Regions from separate parts of the Streptomyces bikiniensis genome, predicted to be linked through region 3. Evidence: riboswitches for the same ligand, from Rfam matches in the RefSeq annotation. Region 3 holds a riboswitch; each other region holds the start of a gene.
The links. A riboswitch is a leader RNA that binds a small molecule or an ion and turns the genes downstream of it on or off. The one in region 3 is predicted to bind cobalamin.
Positions count from the first base shown of each region.

Region 1 (2,253 bases), on a different contig from region 3:
GGTCCGCATCATCCGGCCGTACAGGTCGCGGGCCGGCATCGTCTTGCGGGCCAGGCCGGCCGCCTCGGCCCTGCGGTAGGCGGCGTCGAACTCCTCGCCCCACAGGTCGACCAGCTCGGGCACGTCCGAGGGGGAGAACAGCGACCACTCGGCGTTGGCGTTCACGCGGCGCATGAACTCGTCCGGGATCCAGTGCGCCAGGTTCAGGTTGTGCGTGCGGCGCTGGTCCTCGCCCGTGTTGTCGCGGAGCTCCAGGAACTCCTCGATGTCCGCGTGCCAGGTCTCCAGGTAGACGGCGGCGGCGCCCTTGCGGCGGCCGCCCTGGTTCACGGCGGCGACGGAGGCGTCGAGGGTCTTGAGGAACGGCACGATGCCGTTGGAGTGCCCGTTGGTGCCCCGGATCAGCGAACCGCGGGCGCGGATGCGGGAGTACGAGAGGCCGATGCCGCCCGCGTGCTTCGAGAGGCGCGCGACCTGGTGGTAGCGGTCGTAGATGGAGTCCAGCTCGTCCTGCGGGGAGTCCAGGAGGTAGCAGGAGGACATCTGCGGGTGGCGGGTGCCGGAGTTGAAGAGCGTGGGGGAGGACGGCAGGTAGTCCAGCCGGCTCATCAGGCCGTACAGCGCGGCCACCTCGTCGAGCGCGCGGACGCTCTCGTCCTCGGCCAGGCCGCAGGCGACGCGCAGCATGAAGTGCTGCGGGGTCTCGATCACCTTGCGGGTGATCGGGTGGCGCAGCAGGTAGCGCGAGTAGAGGGTGCGCAGGCCGAAGTAGCCGAAGCGGTCGTCGCCGGCGCGGTCGATCACGGCGTCGAGGCGGTCGGCGTGCAGCGCCACGAACTCGGCGGTGCGGTCGGCGATCAGGCCCTCGCGGTGGCCGACGGCCACCGAGGAGGAGAAGTTCACCGAGCCCTGGGAGGCGGCCTCGTCCGCGATGGTGATCGTGAGGAGCCGGGCGGCGAGCCGGGAGTACGCCGGGTCCTCGGCGATCAGGCCGGCGGCCGCCTCGGTGGCCAGCTCGCGCAGCTCCGCCTCGTCCGCGGCGGCGCTGCGGCCGCGGAGCGCGGCGGCGGCGACCCGGCCGGGGTCGGTGTCGGGGAGATCGGCGGTGAGGTCGGTCAGGGTCCGCAGCAGTACGGTCCCGGGGCCGTCGCTCTCGACCGCGGAAGCCTCGGCCGAAGCCGGATCGGCGGGCGCGATGGTCACGTGGGGGCTCTCCCTCGCTCGGCTCGGGGCCTCGGCGGGGACAGGCGGACGGGCGGGCGTCCACGCACGACGCACCGCGTCCACCGGCCCACTCCGCGAGGCCCGGACGTCTGTGGCACCCGGAACGGAAGGACCGGGCGCGCTGTCGGCAGGTGCTCGGACTCACCTCGGACGAAACCGCACGAAGTACACCGTTGCGGGACAGTTCCGGATTCGCGCCGGATTCCCCTGCGTCGACAGCGAGGACGAGCATACATGTGGGGGGCGCCGCTCGTGGCACCCCCCACATGTTGTGTCGTCCCCTGGACGGGACTTGGGCTCAGAAGTCCAGGGAGTAGGTGCGCAGAGAGTGATCGGGGATCGGCTCCCAGTCCCGGTGCTGGGTGCGGACGAAGCCCGTCCGCTCGTAGATCCGGTGCGCCGCGACCATCCCGGCGCCCGTCGAGAGCACGATCCGGGCGCACCCCGGCAGGGCCCGCGCCCGGTCGACGCAGGCCCGTACGAGCGCCTCCCCGATGCCCCGGCCCCGGGCCTCCCGGGCGACCGCGAGCATCCGGAACTCGGCCTCGCCGGGCACGGCGATGTCGGCCCACGGGGTGCCGCCCCGGGCGAAGGTCACGCCGCCGACGATCCGGCCCGCCGCGTCCCGGGCGTCCTCCGCGACGAGGACCTCGCTCTCGCGGGCCCGCCGCGCCGTGTCCCGCAGCACCTCCAGATAGGAGTCCTCCGTCCCGTACGCCAGCAGCCCGTCGTCCAGATAGGCGCGTCCGGTGAGCTCGCCGAGCACTTCGTACTCCCCGGGCCGTACCGCCCTGATCGTGAAGTCCATGGGGGAAGTGTGCCCGCCGGGAACGCGCCGGGGCCCGGGGCCTCCTCGCGGAGGTCCCGGGCCCCTTCCGTGCCGGTGGCGTCAGTGCGTGGGCGCGGTGGCCTTCTCCATCTCGACCTGGACGCCCGGGTCGCCGGCGTCGGCCGTGTAGTCCGACGGAGAGGTCTCGTCGACGCCCTCGGGGGCCTTGACGGCCTTGAGGACGAAGGTGAGGACCACGG
Region 1 is NZ_JNXJ01000028.1:32,293-34,545, forward strand. Features, by position in the region: gene OO47_RS21710 (ribonucleoside-diphosphate reductase subunit alpha) at 1-1,203, opposite strand, end outside; adenosylcobalamin-variant (AdoCbl-variant) riboswitch at 1,346-1,443, opposite strand; gene OO47_RS21715 (GNAT family N-acetyltransferase) at 1,523-2,032, opposite strand; gene mctP (monocarboxylate uptake permease MctP) at 2,114-2,253, opposite strand, start outside.
Region 1: it holds a riboswitch for cobalamin, as region 3 does, so the genes downstream of both, OO47_RS21710 (ribonucleoside-diphosphate reductase subunit alpha) here and OO47_RS00185 (CoA-acylating methylmalonate-semialdehyde dehydrogenase) in region 3, are expected to answer to the same signal.

Region 2 (2,253 bases), on a different contig from region 3:
GTGATGGGCGCCGGCCTCGGCCGCAAGGGCGGCGTCGTCCGCTGGTCGACCGCGACCCGGATGTTCGTCGCCTGGGGCCTGACCCTGCCCGCCGCGGGCCTGGTCGGCGCCGGCGCCGAGTTCCTCACCAAGCAGGGCCCCTGGGGCATCGCCGCCGTCGCGGTCCTGCTCGTGGCCGGCTCGGCCGTCATCTGGTCGCTCTCCCGCCGCAAGCCGGTCGACCACCACAACGTCACGGCCGACGACCTCGACGCCGCCGACGCCGAGCCCGCGGGCGTGGTGACCACCGCCATCGCCGCCGTCACCCCGCCGCCGGCCGGCTCCGTGGCCGCCGTCACCGACGAGGACCTCAAGGCGACCATCCTCACCCCGGCCCCCACCGACCCGACCGCTCCCCCGGCCCCGGCCGCGAAGGTCTAAGGAAAGAACCACATGAAGATCGACTGGGCAGCCCTCGGCTCCGTCTTCGGCGTCAGCCTCGTGGCCACCGTCGTCCTGGTGGGCCTCTTCACCCTCGGCATCGTCGGCCTCACCAAGCAGGAGGAGGCCGCGGCCCGGGGAGGCTCCGCCGCCCTGGCCCGCACCGGCGCCTACGCCTGCTTCGGACTGTGCCTGGCGGCCGTGGCGTACGGCATCTACCTGATCGTCGTCTGACGGTCCCCGCTCCACCGGCCGGGCGGTCCGCACCTTCGGGTACGGGCCGCCCGGCCCTTTTCCGTGGTGCTCCCCACGGCTTTTCCGTGGTGCTCTCCACGGCGCTCCCTGTGGTGCTCCGCACAGTGCGCCGCCGCAGGTCAAGGCTGGGTTGACGCCCGTTCTCGGGGCGTGGTGGACTGCCGGGGCCATTACGGCGGCAGCAGAGGAAGTCCGGTGCGAATCCGGCGCGGTCCCGCCACTGTGACCGGATCCGAGGGGTCCGGGAGCCAGGAACTCTCGCCGCCGGTCACGTCGATCCAGGGCGCGGACCCTGAGTGAGGACACAGCGCCATGCCCGGCCGTCCCAGAGCCACCGCTGTCTTCGCGTACGGAGCGGCCGCGGGCCTCGCCGTCGACCTGCTCCTCGGCGACCCCCGCAGGGGCCACCCCGTCGCCGCGTTCGGCCGGGCCGCCGCCGCCGTCGAGAAGCGCCTCCACCACGACCACCGCGGCTGGGGCGCCCTGCACACCGCCGTCTGCGCCGGCTCCACCGCCGCCCTCGGCGCCCTCGCCGCCCGGGCCGTGCGGGACCGGCCGGCCGCCGCCGTCGCGCTGACCGCCGCCTCCGTGTGGGCCGTCGTCGGCGGGACGACCCTGGGCCGGGAGGCCCGCGCGATCGGCGGGGCGCTGGCCGCCGGGGACCTGGAGGTGGCCCGCGAGCGGCTGCCCCACCTGTGCGGGCGCGACCCGCAGTCCCTGGACGGCCCGGCGATGGCCCGGGCGGTCGTCGAGTCGGTCGCCGAGAACACCTCGGACGCCGTGGTCGGCGCCCTGTTCTGGGGCGCGGTCGCGGGCGTGCCGGGACTCGTCGGCTTCCGGGCCGTCAACACCCTGGACGCGATGGTCGGCCACAAGTCGCCCCGCCACCGCCGCTTCGGCTGGGCCTCGGCCCGCCTCGACGACCTGGCCGGCTGGCCGGGCGCGCGTCTGACGGCCGCGCTCGCGACCGTCGCCGGGGGAAATCCGCGCGGGGCCGTACGGGCCTGGCGGGCGGACGCGTCGAAGCACCCGAGCCCCAACGCGGGCCCGGTCGAGGCCTCCTTCGCGGGCGCGCTGGGCGTACGGCTCGGGGGCACCCTCTCGTACGGCGGGCGCGTCGAGCACCGGCCGGTGCTCAACGGGGAGGGGCGGGCCGTCGAGGTGGCGGACGTCGAACGGGCGGTGGCGCTCTCGCGCCGGGTGACCGCGCTGACCCTGGTCGCCTGTGCGGGCGGCCGTCTGATCGCCGACGCCGTGAGGCGCAGGAAGCACGGAAAGCGGGGGAACGCATGAGGGGCGGGGGGCTGCTGGTCGCCGGGACCACGTCCGACGCGGGCAAGAGCGTCGTGACGGCCGGGATCTGCCGCTGGCTGGTCCGCAAGGGCCTGAAGGTGGCGCCGTTCAAGGGGCAGAACATGTCCCTCAACTCCTTCGTCACGCGCGAGGGCGCCGAGATCGGGCGGGCCCAGGCCATGCAGGCGCAGGCCGCCCGGGTCGAGCCGACCGCGCTGATGAACCCGGTGCTGCTCAAGCCGGGCGGCGACCGGTCCAGCCAGGTCGTCCTGATGGGGAAGCCGG
Region 2 is NZ_JNXJ01000022.1:157,484-159,736, reverse strand. Features, by position in the region: gene OO47_RS19105 (inorganic phosphate transporter) at 1-420, shown strand, start outside; gene OO47_RS19100 (hypothetical protein) at 433-654, shown strand; cobalamin riboswitch at 813-955, shown strand; gene OO47_RS19095 (cobalamin biosynthesis protein) at 988-1,968, shown strand; gene OO47_RS19090 (cobyric acid synthase) at 1,965-2,253, shown strand, end outside.
Region 2: it holds a riboswitch for cobalamin, as region 3 does, so the genes downstream of both, OO47_RS19095 (cobalamin biosynthesis protein) here and OO47_RS00185 (CoA-acylating methylmalonate-semialdehyde dehydrogenase) in region 3, are expected to answer to the same signal.

Region 3 (2,253 bases):
ACCAGGGGTCCGAAGTCGGCGTCCGGGTCGTCGGAGGTGCCGATGCGCAGGGAGGCGATGCGCTCCTTCAGCTTCGCCACCAGCGCGTCGGCCGTCTCCTCGCCGACGGGGACGGCGACGGAGATGGCCATGCAGCGCTCGCCGGCGGAGCCGTAGCCGGCTCCGATCAGTGCCTCGGCGGCTTGGTCGAGGTCCGCGTCGGGCATCACGATCATGTGGTTCTTGGCGCCGCCGAAGCACTGGGCGCGCTTGCCGTGGGCGGCGGCGGTGGCGTAGATGTGCGCGGCGATCGGGGTGGAGCCGACGAAGCCGAGGGCCTGGACCCGGGGGTCTTCGAGGAGCGTGTCGACGGCCTCCTTGCCACCGTTGACCACGTTCAGCACACCGGGCGGCAGACCCGCCTCCAGGAACAGCTCGGCGAGCCGCAGGGGTACCGAGGGGTCACGCTCGGACGGCTTCAGGATGAAGGCGTTGCCGCAGGCCAGGGCGGGGGCCGCCTTCCACAGGGGGATCATGGCCGGGAAGTTGAACGGGGTGATGCCCGCGACCACGCCGAGCGGTGAGCGCAGCGAGTGGACGTCGATTCCCGTGCCCGCGTTGTCGGTGAACTCGCCCTTGAGCAGGTGCGGGATACCGGCGGCGAACTCCACGACCTCAAGGCCTCGTTGGAGGTCGCCGTGGGCGTCGGCGACGGTCTTTCCGTGCTCGGCGGACAGCAGCCGAGCCAGCGAGTCCCGCTCTCCCTCGACGAGTTGCAGGAAGCGCAGCAGGACGCGGGCGCGTCGCTGCGGATTCCACCGGCCCCACTCCTGCTGTGCCTGCTCGGCGTCGGCGATCGCCGTCTCTGTGTCGGCACGCCCGGCCAGGGGCACCCTGGCCTGGACGGTGCCGGTGTTGGGGTCGTACACGTCGGCGAAGAGACCGGACGTGCCGGCGGTGTGCTTGCCGCCGATGAAATGGGTGAGTTCGCGGACCATCGAAGCCTGCTCTCGTCAGGTACGGATCCGAGGAGGGCGCGGAGAGGGCCGCGAGAACGGCACCGATCGGGGTGCGCGTACGCGGGCCTTCCGCGAGACAGGGGAGGGCGGGGGAGCCCTCGTCGAGTCACGAACGCGGGGACAGGGCCTCGGGGTTCGGGTACTCCGCCGGATCACCAGGGTCGTGGTCACGTACCGGTGCCATGCGTGTCTGCTCCATCCTCGTGGACAACACGGAACACCCCACGGCCGGTATCCTGACTCCCGGATCAGCGCACGCCCTCCGGCCTTCCCGACGGATGGTTTCCGTCAGTGGCCTGTCCTGCTGGAAGGACGCACTCCCCGGTCACAGTGGCGGGACCGCGCCGGATTCACACCGGCTTCCCTGCACCGCGGGCTTGCCACGAACATATAGTTGGACGTCCTAGTAAGTCCACCCCCGCCCACGGCGCGGCGGCGGCATCGGGACAGTCGACGGCCGATGCCCGGCACACCGCCTATAGGCTCGGACCATGCGCATCGTCTCCTTGCTGCCCGCGGCGACCGACATCGTGGCCCAGCTCGGACTGGCAGCCGACCTGGTGGGCAGGACCCACGAGTGCGACTGGCCGCCGCGGGATGTGGCCGGCGTGCCGGTGGTCACGTCCGCCGCGTTCTCGTCGGACGCGCTGAGCAGTCGGGAGATCTCGTCCGCGGTCGGCGGGGCCGCGCATGGCGGGTCCTCGCTCTACGCCCTCGACGCTGAGGCGCTTGCCGCTCTCGCGCCCGATGTCGTGCTCACCCAGGACCTGTGCGACGTCTGCGCGGTGTCGTACGAGGCCGTCTCACGAGCGGTACGCGTCCTCGACGGCGGCCCTCGCGTCCTCAGTCTTGAGCCCCGCACCCTGGACGACGTCCTGGACTGTCTGGTCACGGTCGGTGAGCTGCTGGGCGTACGGGAGCGGGCCGAGCGCCGCCGCGAGGAGCTGCGCGATCGGCTGACCGCGGTACGCCGACTCACGGCGGGCCGGGTCCGGCCCCGGGTGGTGGCCGTCGAGTGGCTCGATCCGCTGTGGCCCGCGGGGCACTGGGTGCCCGAACAGATCACCTGCGCCGGCGGCGAACCGCTCCTCGCCGCCCCCGGTGAGCACACGAAGCCGATGACGTGGGAGGACGTCCGGGCCGCCCGCCCCGACGTCCTCCTGGTCCTGCCGTGCGGCTTCCCGCCCGAACGGACCGTGCGCGAGCGCGAGCTGCTGACCTCCCTCCCCGGCTGGGACGATCTGCCCGCGGTACG
Region 3 is NZ_JNXJ01000001.1:39,532-41,784, reverse strand. Features, by position in the region: gene OO47_RS00185 (CoA-acylating methylmalonate-semialdehyde dehydrogenase) at 1-977, opposite strand, end outside; cobalamin riboswitch at 1,208-1,387, opposite strand; gene OO47_RS00180 (ABC transporter substrate-binding protein) at 1,490-2,253, shown strand, end outside.